3 regions of the Clostridium sp. 19966 genome follow, and region 2 is predicted to be linked to each of the others. Evidence: a T-box and tRNA genes for the amino acid it is inferred to sense, from the RefSeq annotation. Region 2 holds a T-box; the other regions hold tRNA genes.

Region 1 (7,489 bases), on a different contig from region 2:
TTGCTGTTCCTAAATCTATTCCCATATCTTTAGAAATCGAAAATAATCCCATGAATAAATCTCCTTTCAATTATATGATTCCTTTGTCTTTTAAGCTTACATATATTCCATTTCCAATTATTACGTGATCCAATAACTCTATACCCAAAAGTTTACCACATTCCTTAAGTCTAAGGGTTATATTAATATCTTCATTGCTAGGAGTAGGATCTCCAGATGGATGATTATGACATATTATTATGGAAGTAGAACTCCTTTTTACAGCTTCTGAAAACACTTCTCTAGGATGAACTATTGATGAATTTACGGTACCTAATGATACGTCTTTAACAAGAGTTACAATATTTTTAGTGTTCAAATGTAACACTTTCAGCATCTCTTGCTTAAGGCTTCTCATAGATTCCATAACAATATAAGCGGCATCACTTGGCTGAGTTATTTTAAATTCCTCACCAGATTTGTAGGATTTAAGACGCTTTGATAATTCAACCATGGCAAGAATTTGAGCTGCCTTAGCATGCTTTACGCCCTTTATTTTCATAAAGTCTTCTGCACTAAAGTCCAAAAGTCCATTTATACCGCCGCATTCTTTAAGTATTCTTGCACACAAATTAATTATATTATCGCCTTGAATACCGTTTCTTAATACCACCGCCATAAGTTCAGTATTAGATAAAGTATCCACTCCATATCTAAACAATTTTTCCTGCGGTCTTTCATTTTGAGGTAAATCCATTATTTTAAGAACATTCATATTAACTGCTCCTTCTATAGATTTGCCCCCATACCCCTTAACATCTTTTTAAGCTTATTTAGCGGAAGGCCTACAACATTATAAAAACACCCATGTATTTCTTCTACAAAGGTACCTCCAATGCCCTGTATGCCATAGCTTCCAGCTTTATCCATAGGTTCACCGGTGTCTACATATTTTAATATTTCATTATCATCCAGCTTTGAAAAAACAACCTCTGTTACGGCATAATCACTTATGCTCTTACCACTTTCAGTATCTAGAACTGTAATGCCAGAATAAACCTTATGTCTATTCCCGCTGAGTATTTTTAGCATATCTATAGCCTCTTCTTTACTTTTAGGCTTTTCTAAAAGCTTATTTTGATATGCTACTACTGTATCACAGGCTAATATCAGCGCCCCTTCGTTAATTTTTTTACTAGTACTTAAAGCTTTCCCTTTGGATAATGAAATAACATAATCTTCAAAATCACCTTCAAAGCTCACACTTTCTTCGTCAAAACCACTGACAATTACTGAAAAATTTTCAGTAAGCCTCTTTAGAAGTTCAATTCTTCTTTCTGATGCCGATGCCAATACAATTTTCATATTATTCCACCTTAAAACCTTTTATAGAATATTATTGCCACAATTATACCAATTATAGACATAATATTTAATGTAAATTTTATTCCAAAAGTAATTTCTAAGATTATAAGATTAATATCTATTGGCGAAGTAGTACCTATTGTATATACGTGGCTTAAAAAATTTAGTGTACTATTGTGACCAAATAAGTTACCGATAAGCTCTCCTGCTATAGCGCCTAAGAGCACAACAAAGATAAAAAAAGCAGAAGACTTTGAAGTGTTTTTCAATTTCATCCCTCACTTTTGTTTTACATCTAATATAGTTTAACATTTAATATTAGCTTTAACAAGTGCATTGGTCTAAGAAATAACAACTTTTTTACACGGTTTTGGAATATTCTATGTAAAAAAATGAAAGAATTTCTGCAGTCTAAATTCATTTGCTAATAGTAGCTTTTTTGAGAGTAAAATATAAAGGCTATATTTCAAAATGTTAATAAATATCTACATTTTAAAACATAGCCTATACAAAAATACCATTTTATAAATATAAATTTCTAATTGCAGTTATTTTTATAGCTGTTTATGCCTTTTCACCTATTTTGCTTAAAATACTGAATATGTGTTTTAAGTAATCCTCTAAATTATCTTTATTAATTTCTTTTGGCATAGAGGCTATATATTTCTTTTCCTCCTGTACCATATCATAATCCTTTAAGCTCTTATCATTTAGCACTAATTTAGTATTTGACCAATTTTTAAGATCATCAGTAACATATGAGATTTGACCTTTTGGTTTCATAGCATTAATTATTTTCACATGCGCGTCTATAATCTCCCCCATCATTTTTACCGAATCATCCTTTACGTTAATATTAAAGGTCATTTTAGATGGAGTGAGCTGCTTGCTGCTCAAATTCTGCGAGACTTTATCTGCATCTTCTTTCTTATATATTCCTACCAAAACTCTATACTTGCCATTATCCTCCACAATGAATGGATTATTGTCATCCGAAAGTTTAGTTTTTAAAGCTGATGCATAATCTTTTACCTGAAAAAGCCCCCCCTGAAGCACAACAAAAGTATACCTTCCTAATTCTGCATTATTTTTATTAGAATCATTTCCTTTAGCCGCATCTCCCGTCCCATTTTTAAAGAATATACTTGACAGAATCGTTGCTATTACCACAGCAGCTAGAAGCATACTTACTATCATTATAAGAACAACCATTCTATCGTCTTTCTTCTTTCTAAAATCATATCTTGTGTATTTCATTTTATCACCCCTCACTCAAAATAAGTACCTATAATAAATATTTATTTTAAGTTAACATATTTTAGAACAATAAGGTGCTGATTAAAACAGAGACTTACTCACCGAATGAAGTTTTAAATAAGTGTAAAATTAACACTTATTTAAAACAGAGTCAAAAAGAAAAAACCGACTATAAAAAGCCGGATATAAGTTCAATAATAGCTATTTTAAATATCTAATTAATTTAGAAGCCTTCTGGCACCTGCATAATATCTTACATAATAATCTTCACTAAGATCACTTATTGTAACCTTATGACTTCCTGAGGATGCATGTATAAATTGTCCTTCTCCAATATAAATGCCCACATGTGATATTCCTCCGCCTTGTGCAAAGAATATTAAATCTCCTGGCGCTAAGCTTCCTTTCGAAACATTCTTACCAAAGGATGCTTGTCCAGCAGCACTGTGAGGTAATTCAATTCCTAGTGAACGATATACATAAGAAGTAAATCCTGAACAATCAAATGCCTTGCTTCCTGATGCTCCATATACATAAGGAGTTCCTATAAAACTATATGCATACTGCAATAATTTCACGGAACTACCCTGCGCATTGCTTGTCTCGCCTCTTGAGTAAGTTACATTGTCTTTATTATCAGAATTATTGACTTCTGTAACTTCCTTCTTATCCGAAACAACAATACTTTTATTAATTCCTATGGTAGCTGACCTAAGAGAGACTCCTTGAATTTTACTGATTGCTGCATCTGCTTTTACATTATAGCTTTGTAATTGTAAACATATACATATAACAATAATAAAAAACAAAGCAGCCAAAAGAAAAGTTCTAATCTTTGACATTTATAATCACTCCTCACTGCCTCCGGAGTTAGCTGTCGGGTTCGGTGGAGAAGATTCCCTACTGATAATAAATTATCAGATTAACCCCTATTTGTGGTTCCTCCGTACTAATATAGATTCGGCACAAGTAAAATTATAATTTTTATGCTTTGCAAAGTCAATAAAAAAGCTAATCATATTATGTATTTTTTTACTTTTTTATGAACTTATAAATATTTTTAACGTATAATAATAGATATGTAATTTTCAAATAAAAAATTACCCTAAAATTTCATTTCTTTTCAAAATAATCATATCCTTTTTTATATTACCGTCTTCAAAGAAATTTTTAGATACTCTTGAAAACATAAATTCATTCTTATTCCAAAAATTAAAAGCCTCTCTGCTTCCGTCCACAACTCCAGCTAGGCAATTTTTTATTCCCAGACTGGAATACAGATATTTTATTATTTCCCCAAGCACTTTACTTCCAATGCCTTTATTCCTGTATTGCCTATCTATTATGTAGCACCAAATAACAAGTTCTCCATTAGGATTAAATTCAGCCCTACCTTTAAATATTCCCAATATTTTATTTTCTCTTAATATTTTAAGAAAAATTTCATTTTCGCTTATATAGTATTCTACAAATCTTTCTCTTATCTCATCAATGTTCATCCAACTATTTTTAAAGCTTTCATCAATTTGCTCTCTCATCCAAATTTCTAGGTTATCTATATCTCGGTTATTAACACTGGATATGGATATATCATCAAAATACAACTCCATATCTAACATCACACCACCTCTTTTCTATATACTTAATTCAATAGTATAATTCTACACTGATATTAAAAATCCTTTTCTAGGAAAATTTTGTTTCAAAGAAATGCTTTAAATCAGTATAAAAATCAACACTGATTTAAAATATAGCAAAACGAAAAAGAGAGATCTCTCGATCTCTCTCTAAATATCGTTTTAAAATCCAAAATACCGGTACTCTATTTTGACCCCTATCTGTCGATAGGTGGGTGCCCTCACTGACGCTTCTATCTCAGCAATGCCTAAAAGGTCTCATAAGCAGTACATATACACATCAAAATATCGAACTCCCGCAATTGTGATGTAGGTTCAAAATAAGAGCTTAACGCATATTCCAGAAATTATGATGCGGAGAGCGGGACTTGAACCCGCATGGTCTCCCATACGCACCTCAAACGTACGCGTCTGCCGATTCCGCCATCCCCGCATAGGGTATTTCGTTTGTTACAAGTATAGATTATAATACCCTTCTATACATTTTGCAAGCACTTTTTTTCAAGATTATATATGATATTTTCTCAAATATTGTATACATTTTCTAATTTGAAAGCTGCTTTCCATAAATAAATTTATATATATTGTAATTAGTTTTAATTTTTTTAATATATTGATCCGTTTCTTTAAACGGAATATTGGTCAAGGTTTTACCATCCTTAGAATACTTTTCATTTTTAAGCCACTGCTCCACATTACCTCTTCCAGCGTTGTAAGCAGCCAGCATTAATTCATCGCTTCCAAATTCTTTTCTTAAGTTATTTAAATACCAGCATCCCATCTTTATATTTACTTCCGGATCGTAAAGCATAGATTGCTGAAAATTACTAATCTTCATTTGATCAGCAATCCACTGAGAAGTTTCACCTGTTATCTGCATAAGTCCATTGGCAGATTTATGCGATATAGCATTCTTATCATAATTGCTTTCAGCTCTTATAAGGGCAGCAACCAAATAGGGATCTATATTATATTCTTTAGAGAACTCTTTTATTATTTCTTCATGTTCTAATGGGTATGCTCGCTTCACTGCATATTTTGCTAATGAAACCAAACCAACCATAAGCGTAATAAGCAATACTGCAAGTGCGAGCAATCTTCTATTTCTATTCATACATTACCTCAATTTCATACTATTAAAAAGCCTATATTATTTATAAACATTTAATATACTTAATATTTCATCAACTTGAAGCCTTGTACTTTCTATACTTTTGCTATTATCGACTATAAAGTTAACCAATTCCTTTTTGCTGTCTAAGCTCATTTGAGAGTTTATTCTATTAATTATACTCTCTTTATCCATATTATCTCTTTGTTTTATTCTTTCAATCTGCTTATTTTTATCTACCCACACTAATATATTCATATCCATCTCTTCATGAAGTCCATTTTCTATCAGTGTAGGTGCATCTAGGATGCATACTCCTACACCTTTCTCTTCATAGGCTTTAAAATATTCATTTATTTCTTTTTTTATAGCGGGTATTAAAATATTTTCTAGTTTTTTTCTTTCTGATGGATATTTAAAAACATAATCACCTAAATATTTTCTTTTAAGATTTCCATAGTAATCAAAAAAATGATCACCAAAAATTTTTTTTATAGCTTCTTTTAAATCGGGATATTTATCCAGCACATCTCTAGCTATAAAATCAGCATCTATAATAGTCATGCCTTTTTCCATGAGCATTTTTGATACTGTACTTTTGCCTGAACCAATACCCCCAGTTAATCCTACTTTAAACACTCTCTCACCCTTCTTTTATTTGGCGTCATACCAGGTATGACCCACATTTATATCCACTTCAAGAGGTACGGAAAATTCAATAACATTCTCCATCTCTTCTTTTACTATCTTCTTAACTATTTCTTCTTCATCTTTCCATAAATTCACTATAAGTTCATCGTGAACTTGTAAAATCAATGTAGATTTAAGTTTATTCTCTTTAAATTTATTATAAACATTTACCATAGCTAATTTAATTATATCTGCCGCACTTCCTTGAATTGGCGCATTCATAGCCAGCCTATCTCCTAGTGCTTTAGTTATTTTATTTGAAGCATTCACTTCTGGAACATATCTTCTTCTATTCATTATTGTTTTTACAAAACTGTCTTTTTCAGCACTTTTTATTGTATCTTCAAGATATTTTTTAACTAAGGGATATCTTTCAAAATATGTATCCATATACTGCTTAGCTTCTTTTTTAGGTATTTTTAAATCTTTAGCCAAGCTAAAATCGCTTATTCCATAAACTATTCCGAAGTTAACCGCTTTCGCCCTGCTTCTCATAGTTTGCGTAACCTCTTCTATAGGCACTTTAAACACTTCAGAGGCTGTTTTAGTATGGATATCACTATGATGCTTAAAGGCAGATATTAAATTCTCATCCTTGGCAGCATGTGCAAGAACTCTTAATTCAATTTGAGAGTAGTCTGCTGAAAGTATGTCACATTCAGCGCTATCTGCTTCGAAAACCTTTCTTATCTCTTTCCCCATTTGATATTTTACTGGTATATTTTGAAGATTAGGTTCCGTGCTGGAAAGCCTCCCTGTAGTAGTAACAGTCTGATTAAAGTTTGAATGAATTCTGCTTTTTTCATCCATAACAGCTTTTAAGCCTTCTATATATGTAGAATAAAGCTTAGTAAGCTGTCTATAATATATTATTTTTTCTATTATAGGATGTTTATCAGATAATTCCTCTAAAACTTCTGCGTTTGTAGAGTACCCTGTCTTTGTTTTTTTGATTACAGGTAAATCAAGCTTTTCAAACAAAATTTTTCCCAACTGTTTTGGTGAATTAATATTAAAATTCTCCTCCGAAATAGCATATATCTCTTCTTGAACTTTGCCTATTTCCGAAGTGAATTTACTTTTAAGTTCCTCTAACTTTTCTGCATTAACTTTAAAGCCAATTTCCTCCATGCTAGCCAGTACCCTGCTCAAAGGAAGCTCTACTTCATAATAAAGCTTTTCCATACCAAATTCTTTAATGCTTTCATTAAGCTTTTCATACAGAAGTCCCAGCATAGAGTTCTCTTTAACTTCTAAAGCTACACCTTCTCCTAAAACATCTGTCCGCAAATAATCTCTTATTATATTTATAAGTTCATATTCCCCTTTAGAAGAATCGATTATATAAGCCGCTATCTTAACATCAAAAACTATACCTTCCAGTTCTATGCTATGCTTTCTTAGAGCGGTATAGGTGTTTTTCATGTCGTAGCCTATTTTTTTAATGCTG
Region 2 (7,489 bases):
CCATGCCATAAATAGGAAAATCTTCATTATAATAAGCATTATTTAATCCATCTAAGGCCTGCTTCAAGAATAAATTTTCATTTTCTACATCATTTTTTAATCTATACATCCAGGATAATTTTAAGCAATTCATTGCTTTACTGCTGCTTTTGGATTCTATAACCATATAGTTGAATAATGAAAGCTTATAACGTTCTATAGCTATATCCAAATCATATATTTTAGGGTAAGTTCTTCCTCGCCATTTTTTAGTTACATTTTCTTTCACTTTATTTAGCTGGTATTCTCTTATAGCTAAAAAATCTTTTTTTATTGCAGCGTATCCACAGCTGTCGCAAATCCATACATCATAAAAATAAGGATTAATTCTTGAGTATAATATGTGAAAATCACTTTCCTTACCTTCAACTCTGTAGGAATTTATTTTAACACATTTTGCTTTAAATCTGTGGCCGCATACAGGACATATTAATTCTTTATCATAAAGCAAAGATAAATCTTTAGCGGTTTCGTCAATCTTAATTTCTTTTTTTATTTCCTCTTTTTCTTTATATAAATTTACTTCCTTGACATTATCAAAGCCTAAATGTTCTATTCCGGAAAATATTTGTCGTTTGTTGTCTTCTAAGCTCATAATAACACCTCTTGATTTATTCGACATATAATAATATTATAATGTATGCAAACATAAAAAATCAAATTAAATATGTTTTTTACATTAGTCCATAAAATAATTTTTTATAGGGCTTCTTTTTTGGTATAATATAGTGGTGACAAAAATTATTAAGGGTGGTTTATATGGCAATAAAAGAGTGGAAAACATTTCTGACTCCTTATGAACAAGCAGTTGAAGAACTGAAAGTTAAATTTAGAAGTATAAGAAAAGAATATAGAAGAAAAAATGAATATTCCCCAATAGAATTTATTACCGGAAGGGTCAAGGAGATATCCTCCATATTAGAAAAAGCAAATAAGTTTAATATACCAATGGACAGGATTCAGTATGAGATGGAAGATATAGCAGGCATAAGAATCATGTGTCAATTTGTTGATGATATAACAAGAGTGGTAGAGATTATACGAGAAAGAAAAGACATGCAGGTTTTGTATGAAAAAGATTATGTAGCAAATGTTAAATTAAGCGGATATAGAAGCTATCACATGATAATAAAGTATCCGCTAAATATGGCGGAAGGCCCTAAAGAAATATTAGCAGAACTTCAAATAAGAACTTTAGCTATGAATTTTTGGGCTACTATAGAACACTCCTTAAATTATAAATATAAGCAGAATATTCCTCAAGATGTTAAGGACAAACTAAAATTTGCAGCAGATGCAGCCTTTCAATTAGATGAAAAAATGCTTGAGATAAAGGATGAAATAAAGGATGCTCAAAAGCTTTTTGAAGTTAAGTCAGATTTAATCTCTGACGTTATGAATAATATATTGATGCTTTCTTCTATGGGTAAATTTAGTGAATCTATAAGATATCAAAATATTCTTAATAAGCTCATTGAAGAAGGAGAGGTATCGGAGCTCAATAATCTGAGAGAATTAACCTCAAAGGCTATAGATAAATATAAGGATTAAAAAAAGCGGCTATTTGCCGCTTTTTTTGCCTCTGTTTTAGTGACAGCCCTGGCAAGAAGCACAGCCGCCTTCTGGTGCAATAAGAGGTCTAAGAGAAAGGCCTCTGCCTTCATTTTCTTCGCTTGAAAGAATAATGAAGCCACCAAATTCATCTACTAAATCTGATTGCACTAAGAAAGAAACCTCTTCATGCTTTTCTACTATATCATTTTCCTTAGAATCATCAACAGATATATTAAAAACAGGACCGCTGCAGCTAGAGCCTGCATAGTTAATTCTAATGCTGTATTTATCTATATTATTTTCATCTAAAAATGACTTAAATTCAGTATATGCATCTTGACTTATAGTAACTTTTTCCATTTTCATCACCCACCTATATTAATTGAAAAGTATTATCAATATAATAGCCTATTTTCTTTTAAAAAGCAAGGATTTATTTTACAACTATATTGACAAGTCTTCCCTTTATAACAATTACTTTGGCTACTGTTTTTCCTTCAGTAAGAGCTTTAACCTCTGGAGTCTCTAAAGCTGTCTCTTTTATTTCATCTTCAGTCATATCAGTTCCAATCATCACCTTAGCCTTTATTTTCCCGTTTATCTGTACTGCTATTTCAACTTCATCCTTTATAAGAGCTGAAGGATCAAAAACTGGCCAAGTAGTGTCGAAAACAGAGTAATTATCATCCTTTGAAGGATTTATTAAACTCCAATTTTCTTCTGCAAAATGTGGAGCAAAAGGTGCTAGAAGCTTTATATAGTCTTCTGTACATCCTTTTAGAAAATCAGCATTCTTTTTTTCCTCTGCTAAATATTTTGAAAAAGCATTAGTATATTCCATTATTCTAGCTATGGCTGTATTGAATTGCATTTTTTCTGAATCCTCAGTTACGCCCTTTATAGCTGTATGTCTCCAAAAATTCAGTTCTTTTTCTGCTTTTCCAATTTGATTGCTGCTTTCCACAGAGTTAATTATTTCTATGCAGCTATCCATGGTTCTTTCAACTCTATCAACAAATCTAGCTATAGATTTTATACCATCATCGCTCCAAGCTCCGCCCTCAGAATAAGCAAAACCAAACATCAAATAAAGTCTGAATACATCTGCACCATATTGTTTGATATAATCATCAGGAGATATAGTATTTCCCTTTGATTTACTCATCTTAAGTCCGTCAGGTCCTAATATAAGTCCTTGGTGTGTAAGAGATTTAAAAGGCTCGTCAAAATTAACATATCCCATATCTCTTAGAGCTTTTGTGATAAATCTTGCATATAATAAATGCATACATGCGTGCTCCGGGCCACCTACATATTTGTCTACAGGCAGCATCTTGTTAACTTTCTCTGAGTCAAAAGGTATATCGCTATTATTATTATCCACATACCTTAAATAATACCAGGAAGAACATACAAATGTATCTAGGGTATCAGGATCTCTCAAAGCTGGACCTCCACAGTGAGGGCAAGTAGTATGCATGAATTCCTCGCTCTTTGCAAGAGGTGATTTTCCATCTGGTGTAAATTCTACATTGTAAGGAAGAGTTACAGGCAATTCACTTTCAGGTATTGGCACTATACCGCATTTTTCACAGTGAACTACAGGTATAGGAGCGCCCCAATATCTCTGTCTTGATACTAACCAGTCTCTTAATCTATAATTTACTTTCTTAGATCCAAGATCAAGTGAAGTAAGCTTTTCAACTATGGCTTCTCTAGCTTCAGCAGAGGTAAACCCTGTGAAATCACCGCTGTTTACAAGCACTCCATCTTCCGTGAATAATTCTTCACTGCCTCCATCAACTACCTTTTCAATAGGTAAATCATATTTTTTAGCAAAGGCATAGTCTCTTTCATCATGAGCTGGAACTGCCATTACTGCACCTGTTCCATAGGTAGCTAGAACATAATCTCCAATCCATATAGGAACCTTTTGGCCATTTATAGGATTTATAGCATAGGAACCTGAAAATACACCGGTTTTCTCCCTTGTCAATGATTGCCTTTCAATATCGCTCTGTTTCTTTGCCTCATTCTTATATTTTTCTACCGCTTCCTTAAACGCCTCAGTAGTTAAATCATTTACTAGTGGGTTTTCTGGAGCAAGAACCACATAGCTTACACCAAATAAGGTATCAACTCTTGTAGTGAATACATCAAAGGAAAGTGAAGAATCAGCAACTTTGAAAGTTACCTGCGAGCCAATAGATTTTCCAATCCAATGCTTTTGCATAGTTTTTGTTTTTTCAGGCCAATCTAATTCATCTAACTTTTCTATAAGCTCATCTGCGTAATCTGTAATCTTGAAGAACCATTGAGTAAGGTCTTTCTTTGTAACTTCTGTTCCGCATCTCTCGCAGGCTCCATCTAAAACCTGCTCGTTAGCAAGAACAGTGTTACAGCTAGGGCACCAATTTACAGGAGCATTCTTTCTGTAAGCCAATCCTTTTTCGTAAAGCTTTAAGAAAAGCCATTGAGTCCATTTATAATAATCAGGCATACAGGTTATAACCTCATGCTCCCAGTTAAACATAGCACCCATGGACTTTAGCTGCTGTTCCATAGTTTCTATATTTTTCAAAGTAGAATCCTTAGGATGAATTCCTGTTTTTATAGCATAGTTTTCTGCAGGAAGCCCAAAAGCGTCAAAACCCATAGGCTGGAATACATTGAAGCCCTGCATCCTTTTCATTCTAGCCCAAGAATCTGTAGGACCATAGTTGAACCAGTGTCCTGCATGAAGCTTAGCGCCGGAAGGATAGGAGAACATTTCTAATACATATAGTTTTTTGCCAGGTTTGTTTTCGTCAAATTTATAAAGAGAAGTTTCCTCCCATTTTTTTTGCCATTTTTCATCAATTTTTGTATTGTATTTTGCCATATTTTTTTCCTCCTTGCTTATATAAAATAAAAAAGCCCTTCGTCTAAGAAAGAGACGAAGGACATCCGTGGTACCACTCTAATTAGGCTTTAAATAAAGCCTCGCTTGAAATTGTATCGGTTAATACCGTGCTTGACTAATGCCAAACAAGCTCCATGGCGAGTTCATGTCATATTAGCACTGCTTCACAGCAACCAGCAGCTCTCTTAAGCTATATTTACATTACTACTCCATTTCAACGCAAAATATAGAATTTTAATATATTATAAGATATAATAGAGCTGACGTCAAGCTTTGAATGCCAATTATTACAAATAATAATAAAGGTGGTATATACGTAGATGAGATATTTTCTATCAGATGCTTCTTGCTCACTAAAATATGTTTGGTGTGGAAACTTGATAAGTAAGAATAATTTTCTGCATCATAAACGCTGCTTTGATATGAATGTATTGATTATGGTTAAGGAAGGAACTCTATATATTTCACAAGAGGGTGTTAATTTCCAAGTTGGCCCCAATCAATACATATTTTTAAAAGCAAATGAAGAACACTTTGGATACAGGCCATCTGAAGGAAAATTATCTTATCTTTGGGTTCACTTTTTGATAAATGAACAAGTTACTGTAATGACAGAGGAAACCTTTGCAGTTGAAATGTTGAAACAAAGGGAAGAAGATTCAACAAAAAATATTTATATCATGCCAGAGAAGGGAGAAGTTTCATTTACACAAAGAGCTCCATTATTATTAAATCAACTTCTAGATTTATCAAGACAGGAAATGATTTATTCAAATCAGATTTTAGACTATGCACTTAGTTTCTTGGCAATGGAGATATCTCAGGAATTTATTGAAATGCAGCATAAAAGCAGCAATTCTATACCTTATAATATAGCTAGAATCATAGATTGGATTAAAGCAAATTACTATAAAGAAATCACTCTAACTGACATAGCCAACGAATTTGGTTATAATCCAGATTATTTATCATCATTATTAAAGAAAACTACAAATCATTCTTTCAAATATTTTATTAATAAAACAAGAATCGATAGTTCTAAGTCACTTATGATGAATTATGACATATCGATTAAAGAAGTTGCCTATTCATGCGGCTTTTCGGATGAAAAATATTTTATGAAGCTATTTAAGAAAATTGAGGGAATAGAATAACACCTTCACAGTATAAGAAAGCATTTACTAGAAAAATGATAAATTAAGAATTATATGATTTGCTGCGCCTTTACTAATGTCTACATATATAGAATTATACTTTGTAATTTTATTGCCCATCTTATTCTGTTCATATCATTTCTCTGTGATTATGATATATAGATAAAGATGGGCAATTTATTTAATTATTTTGCAGATACATTAAAGTAAACAGTATATTTTTGATTCGTAACTTCATATAAAGGCATGAATTTGATGGTTTGTTCCTGGTTAAAAGTTTTATAACAGCCTTGCTTCCATGGCAATATTCTGTAAGTATGTTCATATTGTGGGGTTAGGAATTCATAAGGCTTATTAATATCACCATATAGTTTTCTTTCTCCATCGCATATACCTGCCAAAACGATGGGGCCTTCCATGAACGCATATGTGTCAGGCATATCTGGCAGCGGACTTGCTTCTATTTTGCATGGAAAGTATATTTTTATTTCATCTGTTGACCATTCTCTATGAATATTAATATACCCAGCTTCTATTTGTAAATCATCAATTGTTTTGCCATTAATAGTCAATGTAGGTTTTTCTTTAACCCACTTAGGTACTCTGAAAGAAAGAGTGCATTTTTCATTTCTTTCCGCACTAACCTTGAATTTAAGCAACCATCTAGACATCTGACTTTCATCTCTTTCATCGAAGAGAGCAAGGGCATTATATGATTTCATATCTATGGTTTGTGCAATATTGATATTGGTATTGTTATAGTCCCAGTTTGTTTCCGAAGGTATATATTGGCTTACGATAAGTCTATCCTTATCTTCAAGGTAAATCAGTGAGTTATACATAGCTTGAGCCTGCACCATAGTTCCATAGCAGCACCAGAAATCCCTAGTTGCACTTCCCCATTTTTTAGTGGCTCCAGATTTTAATGGAAGAAAATATGTTGGCATTCCAGTTTCCATGTTTTGTTGAGCAAGTACGCCGTTATATAAGTTAAGTTCAATGTAATCGGCATAAGAGGTATCTCCTGTCCACTTGTAGAGATAGGAAGCTAATCTTATCATATTATATACGGTACAAAATTCTTGAGTAGTTTCGCTTAGAAAATGACCAAGCTTGAAAGGATGCGTCCAATATTTACCGGCACCTTGACCACCAGTACAGTAATATCCACGGTCTGTCACGGCGTTCTTCCAAAACGCTTCCGTAATTTTTCTCCATTTTTCATTGCCTGTCACCTCATAAAGCTTTGCAGCTCCATGCGCCCAAGGTATGCTGACATTCACATGGCAATTAGTTAAGGTATCGCGTCCAGCCTCTAAATCACGGAAAATTCTTGGATTGCTATATCTTTTTGCAAGTTCAAGATATTTTTCTTTACCTGTTACCTCATAAAGGGTGATCCATATCTCTAACATACCAGATTCTTCACCACTATAGATAGCATGTGGATTCTTTTTTTGCATATCATCGGTCCATTGAATATACCAATCACTTAGTTTGTCAATAATTGATAATGCTTTTTCATTTCCTGCTATTATATAGGAGTGGGTTAGACCCATAAGCGTTTTATGCATTACATATTGTGGTGACCACACATGTTGAGAATGTTCTAGCTTATTAAAGTACTTTTCAGGTATGGAACCAACCCATTCACCACCGTTTAATTCCTGGCACATTTTCAGCTCATCAATTATTTTATCAAGCTTTGCTTTCATTTCATAATCATCATCGATAACAAATACGGAAGCAGCAGCTGATAGCCAATGTCCTAAAAAATGACCTCTCAGCTGACAGGTTGGAGCATCCCAGCCCCAAAATATATCATCGGTATCTGGATTAT
Region 3 (7,489 bases), on a different contig from region 2:
GCGTTCCAGTACCTAAGGTGAAATAGTATGATAAAAATAAGTATTCCTTATATAATATTATTTTTGATTTCGGCAGCCATGGCTTTCTTAGATGGGGGTACACTTTACGTAAAAGTATTTTATGCTCTTTTTATTATTACCATACTTGGAATTATGATTATATTTATAAACAGAAGATATTTAGCAGCTAAAATTAAATATACAAAAAATAAATTCATAGCTGGAGATAGAATAGAGCTATCAATAGATTTTATTAATACAAGTTTTTTTCCTGTATTTTTTCTAAAATTTGAAAATCTTTTAGTTAAAGCATCAAATATGAAAGATAAAGAGGTCGTAATAAGCTTAGCTCCCTTTGAGAATAAGGAATTGGCATATAATATGATTTTTCATATCCGGGGAATTTACGATGTAGGTAATTTTAAGATAGAATTCATGGATATAAGCAGCATGCTAAGAACCACTAGGAAATATTCTCATGAAAACAATATCTATGTTTATCCTAATATTCACAGAATTGATATATCCAAGATGAAGGGCTTTAATATATTCAATAACCTAAAAATAAGAAATACAGGTATAGAAGATACTTATTCCATAAGGGACAACAGAAAATATGTGTCTGGAGACAATATAAAAAAAGTGAATTGGAAGATTACTGCAAAACATAATGAATTGTATGTAAAAAATCATGACATAGTGTCTGGACAGGAGTTCAATTTATTATTAAATATGAACAAAGAGAATTACTTAACAGACGAAACTGGAGCTTTAGAGGAACAGCTTATAGATATTTGTGCTTCTATGGTTCATTTGCTTTCCAAGAAAAAGGTAATTTCAAACATATTCATAAATGGAGAAAAATCGACTTCTATGGAAATAAAGGATGCAAAATCCTTTGATGAGCTTATGGATTTTTTTCTACTAAACAAAAGTATTGGAGATATGCAGTTCTCTGAATTTTTGAGGATTGAAATATCCAAGAATCCATATATGAAGAACATGGCTATACTTACATCTCGTATTGATAATGAAACAATGAATTATATAATAGGACTCACAGAACGAAAAAGAAACATAACTATAATTTACAGTGACTCAGAAAATAAGGAAGCCATTAATAAGCTGGAAAGACTTAACATAAGTATGATTAATATTTATGACTTGATAAATGGCTCTGTTTTAAATGATGGTTTAGGGTGTGATTAACGTGCAGGGTTCAAGAGAAAAGATAACCAACATATTGCTCAATTATATAAATGTATTAGTATTCTTCTACATTATGAGCACTTGCTATAGCATTAGAGGCTTCAATTATGTATATATTTCAGTTTTGTATTTTCTGACAGTTTTCGTTTGCTATTTATTTGGATATTTCGTGGAAAATAATTATGCAAAAATTATAATTATACTTTCCATATTAATTATATCAGCAATATTTATTCTGGCTAACAAAGATTCATTTATTTCCTGGGAAAACAATCAGCTTTTAGCAAACTTAAATTACATAAATAATCAGATGCAAAGTTATGGTTTCACTTATTTTGATGCTTATCAATCCATGTTTATTGTGATAGTGCCTTTAATCACTTTATGCTTATACTTCCTCTATGAGGTGGGAGCAAAAAGTGCAGTACAATTTCTTTTAACTTTTGAAATTATAATGTTTTGGTATCTTCAATATTATAATGAAGTAATAAAATGCTTATTCCCTTTTATAGCGGTTTCAATTTTTACTATGGTAATAAACAAGCATATGAAGCTCATAAATAATCTTGAAAGAAAAAGAATTTTAATTCATATAAACAGTTACATGTTCATAATAAGTTTAATCCTTTTAAGCTTAGCTGTAAGTTTTATGTCTACACTTCTTCCTAATAAGACTAAAATGAATTACGGCGATTCCATAATTGAGGGCATAAGTGGGGACAGTGGGACTATAAGCTCTAAATCAAAAGCCTTTACCGAGAGATATGGTTTAGATTATTCTGGCTATAGCAGTACTGAGCAAAAATTGGGTGGGCCCATTAAGCTTGATACTTCCGTAGCTTTTAATGTAGAAAGTGATGCAGCCTATTATCTGGTAGGAGATGTAAAGGATCAATATACAGGTTATAGCTGGAAAAAGTCTCAGGTGCAATACAGCAAAGGAAGCAATATATCACCTCACTATCAAACCTTGGATGTGCAAAAAGGACTTCCTAATAATATATTTAATGACAGCGAAAGAAAGACAATAACAATAATACCTGACGGATTAATCACTACCTCTATATTTGTACCTAAATATCCCGTAAGCGTATTAGATCATCAAGGAACAACTTTTTATAATGAAGATGAAGGAACTTTTCTTAGCACAAAAGCATTAAATAATGAATATACGGTGGATTTTTATGATGTGGATTTATCTAAGCTTACTTCGGGAGCTATAGTTGCTTATAATAACAGTGAATATTCTAAATATCTGCAATTACCCTCCAGTATAACCCAAAGGACAATAGATCTTGTTTATGATATAGTTAAAAATTGCAATACAAATGAAGAAAAAATAAAAGCTATAAGAGATTATTTATCTAAGAACTATAAATATACATTAAATGCATCAGTGGTTCCAGAAGGAAAAGACTTTGTTGATTACTTTCTCTTTGAGGATAAGAAAGGTTACTGCGTTCACTTTGCTACAGCTATGACCATAATGTACAGAATCGCAGGTATACCAGCTAGGTTTACAGAAGGCTTTAAAATGGACGATAATGCCAATAGCAGAGGAATCTATGAAGTAAGAAATTCGCAAGCTCATGCTTGGTGCGAGTACATGGTTAAACCAAATGTATGGGAAATAAGCGATGCAGCACCTACACCAGAAGAGAATATGAAGCAGGATACAAATGAGAATAATTCGGCTCCTGCAGAAGCTCAGCAGAATCAACAGCAAAGTAATCCTCAAAATACCAATACGCCATCTACTAAAAATAATGATCCTCAAGCTACAAAGGTTAAAGTGGTAAATCATAAACTGGATACAAAAATTGTAATATATTCTTCTGTAACTATAGCTTTAATATTGATAATTTTACTCATATCCTTAATTCAAAATAAGAGAAAAACAGCGATGCTTAAGGATAAATCTGCAATAAAGCTATATATATACGTAAATAAGAGACTTAAAAGATATAGACGCAATAAACCTTATAATGTTACAGATAAAGAGTTTATAAAGACACTGCCTAGACAGCTTTATTTGATTTTAAATCCTCTCATAGAGGCGGTATATGAGGAATTCTATGGAGGAAAGCCTAAGGAAGAGCTTGATAAGAAATACATTTACAGTGAATTTGAGAGATATCTAAAGCAGGAAAGTGGAAATAACAGACAATACTTATTTAAAAAGCTATTTGTATTCATGAGAAGGCTAAAATAGTAAAACCATATATTGGAGAATACCAGTTGACATTGCAGTTTAATATGTTATAATATTGAATTGTGATTCAAAAGGTATGCGGATATGGCGGAATTGGCAGACGCGCTAGTTTCAGGTTCTAGTGGGAGACCATGCAGGTTCAAGTCCTGTTATCCGCACTTCTTAAATGCAGTGATACCAAGGGTACACGCTAGATTTAAATTAAAAACCTTCAAAAAACCCGCGTAAGACTTTTAGTGATTTGTTCACTAGTCTTATGTGGGATTTTTTATTTTGGAGGAAGAAAAATGAGAAAGAAAATGGAACTAATTAAATATTTATTGCAAAAATATAATTTAAGCAGAGTTGAACCTCATAGAGCATTACATAATACCTCCTTCCCTGGAGAAAAATTTCCATTCGATGAAATTAAAAATGCTGTTTATAAGTATCAGCAGGATGATTGGCTTCAAGCTGATGGACTAGCAGGACAGCATACTATAGCAAGTCTAAACGCTAAAATAGCAGAACTGGATAAACATAAGGTCGATACTGTCATTTTGGATTTTCAATACGCCTGTAACCTTAGTGGATATAACTTGGCTGAAGATGGTATTTGAGGTAATAGAACTAATGCAGCTATATCGAAAATATTACTTCAGAAAGGCTCTAAAAATGAATTAGTCAGATGGATTCAGAATAGATTAATCAATAAAGGATTTACAGTAGGACAAGCTAAGGTGGACGCAGATTTTGGAAATGATAAAAAATTATAGGGTGTATGCTAAGCTCAATAATAATAGCTTTAAACGGATATTTACTGAAAAAAATACACCTATTAGAAAATAGTGAAACAATAAAGAATTTAGAAAATGAAGTAGAGAATTTTATAGGTACAGATAATACTACGAAGTTTGAAAAGATAGTTAAGGATTCAGTTGTAGAAGTAGAGCAGTTAGCTAAAGAAGGGCTTGTAGAAAATGTTAGTGGTAGAAAGTATGCTAAGGCAATAGAGCTTATAGAAAATGATTTGCCTAAGATTGGACTTACTGTTACAGATGGAGAAATTTATAATCTTATAAAAACAACTGTAGGATATATGAATGAGAAGAAATAAGCATAAGCCCGAGGATTTCCTCAGGCTATTTTGTATCTTATAAGTTGTCCATTTCCAAGTCTCAAATTCGTGCTTAAAAGAATATGACGAATATACAAATAATTGTTGATTTGTAAGTAACCTTAAGTGGTAGCAGTTATATCAAACAATTTAGTGAATTAGCATAATGGAATACTTAAACATAATTTACAGTATAGTTATTACCAAAGTTGTTATCCCAATACTCAATTCCGTTTACTTCATAAGATATTGCAAACTTTACTTGTTTTGATGATGGATTTGACGGAATAGTAAAATCCCAGTAGTCTAAGGAATTGTTATTTGAAGTTGAATTATAGTTAGCGTTAGTTTCTAAGTATGTAGCCCAATTGTCATAGCTATATCTAATTTTAACTACTTTAGGGTTACCTATGTTATTTAGAGTAATACTTCCTATAATATTTGATCCGGTTGGAACATTACCATCATTGTAAACTGTTGTATAAAGCTGACTTTTACCAAATGTAGATGTATTGCCTGAACTAAGATAATAATTTTTTCCGTAATTATTATCCCAGTAAGTTTCACCGTTAGATTCATATTTTATAGCAAATTGTAATGATGAATTATCATTTAAAGCCAAATTGAAACTCCATATTTCATAACCATCGGTAGAATTATCTTTAACATAGTTTGCATTTGTGTCTTGCCAATTTGTACCGTTGTCTGTTGAATAATGAATAGAAATGTTTTTGGAATATGAAGATTTTTGAACAGCGATATATCCAGTGGCAGAATATTCATAACAAGAACCGTCAAGTATAGCGGTTTGTATGTATTTTCCGTAGTATAACTGTACTGGTAGAGTATCGGCTTTGACATTTTTAGAAAATGTAGTTCCAAATAGAATGAAAGTAACAAGAATTGATAGAAAGAAACTTAAAAATTTTTTCGTTTTGTTCATAAGAATGCCTCCTAAAATTTGTATTTATTTCTGTTAATAAGATAATATTACTAAAAAAAGTAAAAATCAAAATTAAATTATTTAAATAAGCTTTGTATAAACGTATTCAAATATAGAAAACTTCAGTATTCTAGTGTATTCAACCGATTGCATAATTTTATATATATTTTTAGGCAATCGGTTGAATAAAGCCTCTGGATTTAAAAGTAAAAATATTGTTATTTGGAAATTAAATATTACGGGGAGAAATTTAGGCAGATGTACTTCGAATATCTATATAGTTAATAGGGTATAAGGATTTAATATATTAACGTTAATGAAACGGGATAAATATGTATTGAAATTTACCTCATTTTGGGTCTATAATAAAAATACATATAAAGAATGTCTTACGTGGAATTTAAGGACTAATCTAGCGTGATACATTGATATTACTGGCTTAGAAAGGTACGGAAAAACGCGCTAGTTTCAGGTTCTAGTTGCAGCCCATGCAGGTTCAAGTCCTGTTATTCACAACAAAAATCAGTACAAAAAAGGATTGCCTTTTTTGTACTGATTTTTTTATGTTGCTTAGGCATTTGATAATTAAGTGTCTGAGCTTAATTGTGCCCTTAAATCTTTATGTTGATGAATCTTTAACATTACTAAACGAGCTATTGGCTGTGCGATACACGCTTCGACGAAGAATGAAATCGAAGCATTGCGGGGCCATCTGTAGAAAAACATACGAATAGGCTCCATGCTGATATGACGTATTCCTATCCAAGTACCAATGACAGTTAGAAATATAGACATTAGAAACACTGTACAAAGGATGTTTATCGCAATATGAGATCCAAAGCTATCGCCCTCTTTTACAATTCAAGCGGTCAACCATTCAGCTGGTTTGTATGTAACTAGTACCATTATAATTACGGCAATCCAAATGAAAGGAATAGCCTTTAGCGTGTCAGCCCAGATATACAGGTGGAACCCCATTTCAAAGCACGTGATAAGTGGAGCGATGATGTTGACTGAGATAATGGATATCACTGCCATAAATAATGCAAATTCTTTTTTGTTTCGTGGTAACTTCATATGAAATTCCATACTTTTTTATCCTCCTGTTGTTTGTTTTAATATTTGGGGCAAAAAATAGAGCACGAGACTAATGGATAGTCTCGTGCTGATTAATTATACGCACCAAATATTATATTATTATATATTAAAAATTCAAAAAAATCAAGAATGGAATTAATGAATTTAGTAATCCATCGTATTTTTTGTAATTTAGTATCGAGTGACTATTTTGACTGGTTATCAAAAATATATTGTAATAGCAAGCAAATGAGTATAATCCGTGGTGCATTTAAAATTAGCAAATTACACAAAATTTATAAGAATCATAAGGAACACCGGTTACTTAAAGGTAATCGGTGTTTTTGCATAGTAAAGGTATCGAATTTAAGAGAAAAAGAAGTATTGATATTCATATAAACCAATGCAAATGCATGCTATAATAATCCTATTAAATAATATTGAAAACCTTTAAAAATGTGATAAACGAGGAAATTTCATATGAAAAAAAACCATGCATTAAAAATAGGTATAATTTTAATTGTTTTTTCTTTAATATATGTTTTTATTAATATGTATTTAAATTCTAAAAAAACACCTGAGAATACAATAAGAATTTTTTATAAGTATATGAATGAAAAAAACTCCTCCCAAATAAATAAATATACTTATGGAAATTTTAATATATCTAAGTCTCAGTTAGATAATTTAGAAAATATAGAAATAATCAGCATAAAGGAATCAGATGAAAACACACTTAAAAGTGGTTACCTTCAAGAACATAAAGATACTAAGCTATTGAAGGAGGATATAAAAGTATTATTAGTTAAATATCATGCTAAATATAAAGATGATAGTAAAGAACCAATACCAAGTGGAGAGTTTTCTACAAACTATCTGTTGATCAGGGTATCAGACGGTTCAAGCTTTAGCTGGAAAATATCAGAAAGTGGTTGGTAAAATATATGCGTCT

The links. A T-box is a leader RNA that pairs with one kind of tRNA and senses whether it is charged. The one in region 2 lies ahead of leuS (leucine--tRNA ligase), so its partner is inferred to be a tRNA-Leu.
Region 1: it encodes a tRNA-Leu, which carries the amino acid that the T-box ahead of leuS (leucine--tRNA ligase) is inferred to sense. The anticodon was not compared.
Region 3: it encodes a tRNA-Leu, which carries the amino acid that the T-box ahead of leuS (leucine--tRNA ligase) is inferred to sense. The anticodon was not compared.

What each region holds. Positions count from the first base shown of each region.
Region 1 is NZ_JACTOJ010000001.1:236,985-244,473, reverse strand. Features, by position in the region: gene IAI10_RS01080 (rod shape-determining protein) at 1-52, opposite strand, end outside; gene radC (DNA repair protein RadC) at 71-754, opposite strand; gene IAI10_RS01070 (Maf-like protein) at 769-1,344, opposite strand; gene IAI10_RS01065 (DUF4321 domain-containing protein) at 1,356-1,613, opposite strand; gene IAI10_RS01060 (SPOR domain-containing protein) at 1,909-2,601, opposite strand; gene IAI10_RS01055 (C40 family peptidase) at 2,820-3,443, opposite strand; cyclic di-AMP (ydaO/yuaA leader) riboswitch at 3,446-3,577, opposite strand; gene IAI10_RS01050 (GNAT family N-acetyltransferase) at 3,702-4,220, opposite strand; RNA gene ssrS (6S RNA) at 4,401-4,588, opposite strand; tRNA gene IAI10_RS01040 (tRNA-Leu) at 4,592-4,671, opposite strand; gene IAI10_RS01035 (lytic transglycosylase domain-containing protein) at 4,783-5,352, opposite strand; gene coaE (dephospho-CoA kinase) at 5,389-5,988, opposite strand; gene polA (DNA polymerase I) at 6,004-7,489, opposite strand, start outside.
Region 2 is NZ_JACTOJ010000027.1:45,518-53,006, reverse strand. Features, by position in the region: gene IAI10_RS20560 (DUF2225 domain-containing protein) at 1-634, opposite strand, end outside; gene IAI10_RS20555 (GTP pyrophosphokinase family protein) at 799-1,590, shown strand; gene IAI10_RS20550 (HesB-like protein) at 1,627-1,953, opposite strand; gene leuS (leucine--tRNA ligase) at 2,027-4,474, opposite strand; T-box leader at 4,522-4,722, opposite strand; gene IAI10_RS20540 (AraC family transcriptional regulator) at 4,816-5,649, shown strand; gene IAI10_RS20535 (beta-L-arabinofuranosidase domain-containing protein) at 5,835-7,489, opposite strand, start outside.
Region 3 is NZ_JACTOJ010000019.1:68,346-75,834, reverse strand. Features, by position in the region: gene IAI10_RS17795 (MoxR family ATPase) at 1-26, shown strand, start outside; gene IAI10_RS17790 (DUF58 domain-containing protein) at 28-1,209, shown strand; gene IAI10_RS17785 (transglutaminase domain-containing protein) at 1,211-3,421, shown strand; tRNA gene IAI10_RS17780 (tRNA-Leu) at 3,500-3,579, shown strand; gene IAI10_RS17775 (hypothetical protein) at 3,709-4,020, shown strand; gene IAI10_RS17770 (hypothetical protein) at 4,182-4,517, shown strand; gene IAI10_RS17765 (carbohydrate-binding protein) at 4,693-5,460, opposite strand; gene IAI10_RS17760 (DUF4829 domain-containing protein) at 7,018-7,476, shown strand.